Regions from separate parts of the Janibacter sp. Y6 genome, predicted to be linked through region 2. Evidence: riboswitches for the same ligand, from Rfam matches in the RefSeq annotation. Region 2 holds a riboswitch; the other holds the start of a gene.
The links. Region 2 has a riboswitch for thiamine pyrophosphate ahead of L6241_RS14095 (thiamine ABC transporter substrate binding subunit). Riboswitches for the same ligand answer to the same signal wherever they lie in the genome.
Positions count from the first base shown of each region.

Region 1: another riboswitch for thiamine pyrophosphate. It lies ahead of thiM (hydroxyethylthiazole kinase); the one in region 2 lies ahead of L6241_RS14095 (thiamine ABC transporter substrate binding subunit).

Region 1 covers NZ_JAKLYZ010000001.1:540,528-542,896, reverse strand. The annotation lists gene L6241_RS02590 (SDR family NAD(P)-dependent oxidoreductase) at 1-526, shown strand, start outside; gene L6241_RS02585 (hypothetical protein) at 608-919, opposite strand; TPP riboswitch at 1,035-1,130, shown strand; gene thiM (hydroxyethylthiazole kinase) at 1,122-1,946, shown strand; gene thiE (thiamine phosphate synthase) at 1,940-2,369, shown strand, end outside.
Region 2 covers NZ_JAKLYZ010000006.1:147,877-150,245, forward strand. The annotation lists gene L6241_RS14090 (ABC transporter permease) at 1-366, opposite strand, end outside; gene L6241_RS14095 (thiamine ABC transporter substrate binding subunit) at 345-1,466, opposite strand; TPP riboswitch at 1,459-1,563, opposite strand; gene L6241_RS14100 (DUF4235 domain-containing protein) at 1,658-1,936, shown strand; gene L6241_RS14105 (NAD(P)H-quinone oxidoreductase) at 1,978-2,369, shown strand, end outside.

The sequences.
Region 1 (2,369 bases), on a different contig from region 2:
GGTCAACCACCTCGCGGGCTACCTGCTGACGCGGCTGCTCCTGCCAACCCTCGCGGCGAGCCGGGCGAGCGTCGTGCAGACCTCGAGCCTGGCGTCGCGGGTCATGGCGCGCTACGACCCCGACGACCTGCAGCTCGAGCACGGGTACTCCGAGCGCCGCGCCTACGGCAACGCCAAGCTGGCGAACATCCTCTTCACCCGCGAGCTGCAGCGACGGCACGGCGGCGACGGCATCTCCGCCGCGGCCTTCCACCCCGGCATCGTCGGGACGAACTTCGCCAGCGAGTCCTCGGTCGTCATGCGCGCCCTCTACCGCACGCCCCTGTCGAAGGTCCTCATGACCTCCCCGGCGAAGGGCGCCGACCAGCTCGTCTGGCTCGCCGAGGGCGAGCCGGGCACCGACTGGCCGGTGGGCCAGTACTTCGACGGCCGTCGCGTCTCGCGCACCTCCCGGGTGGCCTCGGACGAAGGGGTGGCCGCCCGCCTCTGGGACGAGTCCGCCGCGATGGTCGGCCTCGAGCCGTAGGCCGCCTCGCTGGTCGAGGTGCGACGAAGGAGACGCCCTTGGCTGGTCGAGGTGCGACGAAGGAGCCTCGAGACCACCGCCCTACGCCTCGGCGCGGTCGGCCCCCGCGTCCCGCACCCGTGCCAGCTCGAGCAGCATGGCGTGGCTCTCCTGCACCTTCGCGGCGAGGACGAGCAGCCCGTAGACGAGACCGCCTACTCCGGTAAGACCGAGCATCGTCGGGCCGAAGTACTGAGACGCACCCGTGCTCATGTCGTCGACTGTGACCTGGGCGTAGGAACCCCAGATGACGGCGACGAGAAGCAAGAGGCCCCCGACGACGATCGGCGCGACACAGCTGCCGGACGCCAGCGCCGAGGGCGCGCTCCGGGTGCGGTCGAGAGGGTGCGTCATCGGTGCCTCCAGGCGTGGTCGGTCGGGTCGACGCACCCATCATCGTGCGGACCGCGCCGTCCCGCAGCCCGGCAGAGCCGTCCCGCCCGGCGGTGCCACCCCCTTCGCTATCGTCGTCGCTGACGCGGGGTGCCGCCTTCGGGCGGCTGAGAGCACACCCGTGGAACCTGATCTAGCTCGTACTAGCGAAGGGACGTCACCCATGAGCGTCGCCCTGCCCACCACCGCGCCGAGCGCGCACGACCTCGCCGACTGCTGGTCGCGACTGCGCGCGGAGTCTCCGCTGACCCAGTGCCTGACCAACATCGTCGTCGCGCCCTTCACCGCCAACGTCCTGCTCGCCGCGGGAGCGTCGCCGGCCATGGTCGACAACCCGCACGAGGCGGGCCAGCTCGCCGCCGTCGCCGGAGCGGTCCTCGTCAACCTCGGGACCCCGTACGACGACACGGCCGCGGGCGCGCGCGAAGGGGTGTCCGCCGCCCTGTCGTCCGGGACCCCCTGGGTCCTCGACCCCGTCGCCGTCGGCGGGCTCACCTGGCGCACGGGGCTGGCGCACGAGCTGCTCGCGCTCGGCTCGCCCGCCGTCATCCGGGGCAACGCCTCCGAGGTCCTCGCGCTCGGCGGCGGCAGCGGCGGCCGGGGTGTCGACGCCACCGACGACACCGCGTCCCAGGCCGTCCAGGACGGCGCGGGCACGATCGCCCGTCGGCACCGCTGCGTCGTCGCCGTGAGCGGCGCGGTCGACCACCTCACCGACGGCGAGCGCACGGTGCGCCTCGCCCACGGCGACCCGCTGATGACACGGGTCACCGGTGTCGGGTGCGCGCTCGGCGCCCTCGTCGCGGCGTGCTGCGCCGCGACACCAGACCCGCTCGTCGCCGCGGCGACCGCGACGGCTGCGCTCACCCTCGCCGCCGACACCGCGGCGCAGACCGCCCGGGGGCCGGGCTCCTTCGCCGTCGGGCTGCTCGACGAGCTCGCGGCCCTCACGCCCGATCAGCTCGAGGAGCGGGTGGGGCTGTGCTGACCCGCCCGGTGCTCGACCTCGGCCTCTACCTCGTCACCGACCCGGTGATGACGCAGCGCCACGGGCTTCTCACCACGGTGAGCGCGGCGATCGACGGGGGAGCGAGCGTGGTCCAGCTGCGTGACCCCGACGCCGGTGACGACGAGGTCGTGGCCATGGGCCGGCTCGTGCTCACCGTCACCCGGCCGGCGGGCGTGCCCCTGATCATCAACGACCGCGCCCACCTCGTCGCCGAGATCGGCGCCGACGGCGCCCACATCGGCCAGGGCGACCTCGACGCGGTCGAGGCACGCCGGGTGGTCGGACCGCATGCGTCCCTCGGCCTGTCGTGCGCGCGGGTCGAGGAGGTCGAGCGGGCCGCGACGCTGCCGCCGGGCACCCTCGACTACCTCGGTCTCGGCCCCGTGTGGGCGACCCCGACCA
Region 2 (2,369 bases):
CAGCACGCCCACGACGACCGTCGGCATGACGAAGGGCATGACGACGAGCGCACGCAGCAGGCCCGCGCCGGGGACCCGCAGCCGGTGCAGGACGTAGGCCGTCGGGACGCCGATCGCGAGGGTCACCGCCGTCGCGAGCGTCGAGATGCCGGCGGTGAAGGCGAGCACCCGGGCCGTGCGAGACCGGCCGAGGACGTCACCGACCCCGGAGAGGTCGAGCGTCCCGTCGGTGACGAAGCCGCGCCCGAGCATGCCGAGCAGCGGCAGCACGAAGAAGACCGCGAGGAAGGCCAGCGGCAGCAGCGCGAGCAGTGCCGCGGCCGCGGCCGGTGACCCCGCGCGTCTCAGGAGGTGAGGTCCGTCCACTCGCGCACCCACGTCGAGCGCTTCTCCTCGATCGTCGCGGGCTCGACCTCGAAGGGCTCGGGCGCGACCTTCGCCCACCGGGCCCAGTCGCGCGGGAGCTCGACCTCGCCCGAGACCGGGTACATGTACATCGACTCGGGGATGCCGGACTGCACCTGCGGGTCCACCATGAGGTCGACGAGCGCCTGGGCACCGCCCGGCTGCTCGGTGCCGGCGACGACGCCGACGTACTCGACCTGGCGGAAGCACGTGTCGAGCAGGGCCGACGTCGTCGGCCTGGTCCCGCCCTCGGGCACGGTGAAGGGCGGCGAGCTCGCGTAGGACAGGACGACCGGACGGTCACCCTTGCCCTCGCCCGCGGTGAAGTCGACGCCGTAGGCGTCGGACCACCCGGAGGTGACCTTCGCGCCGTTGTCCATGAGGTCGCGCCAGTAGTCCTGCCAGCCGTCCTCCCCCTTCGCCGCGACGGTCGCGAGGAGGAAGGCGAGACCGGGGCTTGAGCTCGACGCACCCGGGGTGACGAAGAGGTCGCGGTACGCGGGGTCGGTGAGGTCGTCGAGGGTCTTCGGCGGGTCCATCTTCTTCGCGGCGAACCACGCGTCGTCGACGTTGACGCACACGTCGCCGAAGTCGACGGGGGTGAGCACGTCGGCGCCCTCGCCCTCGAGCGCGTACTGGTCGGCGCCCGGGGGCAGCTGCGGCGAGTACGGCGCGAGGACCCCCTCGCTCACCGCCCGCCCGGCGAAGGTGTTGTCGATGCCGAAGACGACGTCGGCGACGGGGCTGCCCTTGGTGAGCACGAGGCGGTTCGTCACCTGGCCGGCGTCGCCGGCCGTGACGACCTCCACCGTGCAGCCCGTCTCCTCCTCGAAGTCTGCCGTGACCTCCTCGGGCAGCGAGAAGCTCTCGTGCGCGAGGACGGTGAGGGTGCTGCCGGGCTCGCACGACCTCGAGGCCACGGTGGTGCTGCTGCCGGAGCCGGCGGACGAGCTCTCGCCGCCGCTCCCGCTGTCGGTGCCGGAGCTCAACGAGCACGCGGCGAGGCTCAGGCCGGTCGCGGCGAGCGCGAGCAGGCGGACGGGACGGGTGGATCGGGTCATCTTCGTGACTCCCTACGCCGGTGCGAACCGGATCAGGTCGGAGGGTCTGCGGCTACCCGCACTCTCAGCGCTGCTCAGCGCTCCCCTGTCGTACGGGCCGAGGATAGCCCAGGCTGTGGCAGAGTGCCGAAGGCAGGCACGACTGCCCAGGTCGGGCGGTCGTGCGCAACGCACGTCGAGGTGAGGAAATCATGGGCAACGCACTCTGGAAGGTCCTGGGCACCGGTCTGGCCATCGCCGCGGGCACCGTCGCGAACAAGGTCGTCACCGCCGCCTGGAAGAAGGCCGGCCGCGACGTCGACATCGACCCGCGCAACCCCGAGAGCCCCGTCGGCGAGGCGCTCGTCTACGCCGCCCTCGCCGGTCTGGCCATGGGCCTGGCCCGCACGATGGCCACCCGCAAGGCTGCGCAGCTCTACCAGCGCTCCGCTGGTCACCTGCCCAAGGACATGCAGCAGGGCGGCGCCTGAGCGATCCGCGTCGGAGCCCCGTCCGTAGGGTGGGGCCCATGATGCGTGCGATCGAGATCACTGAGCCCGGAGAGCCCGACGTCCTGCAGGTCACGGAGGTCGAGCGCCCCGCGGCCGGTCCTGGTCAGGTCGTCATCGACGTGGCCGCGGCCGGGGTCAACCGGGCTGACCTCTTCCAGCGCAAGGGCGCCTACCCGCCGCCGCCCGGGGCCTCTCCGCTGCCCGGTCTCGAGGTGAGCGGGACCGTCGCGGAGATCGGCGAAGGGGTCGAGGGCCTCGCCGTCGGCGACGAGGTCTGCGCGCTGCTCGACGGGGGCGGCTACGCCGAGGCGGTGGCGGTCGCGGCCACCCAGGTCCTCCCGGTGCCCGCGGGCGTCTCGCTCGTCGACGCGGCCGGTCTGCCCGAGGTCGTCTGCACCGTGTGGAGCAACGT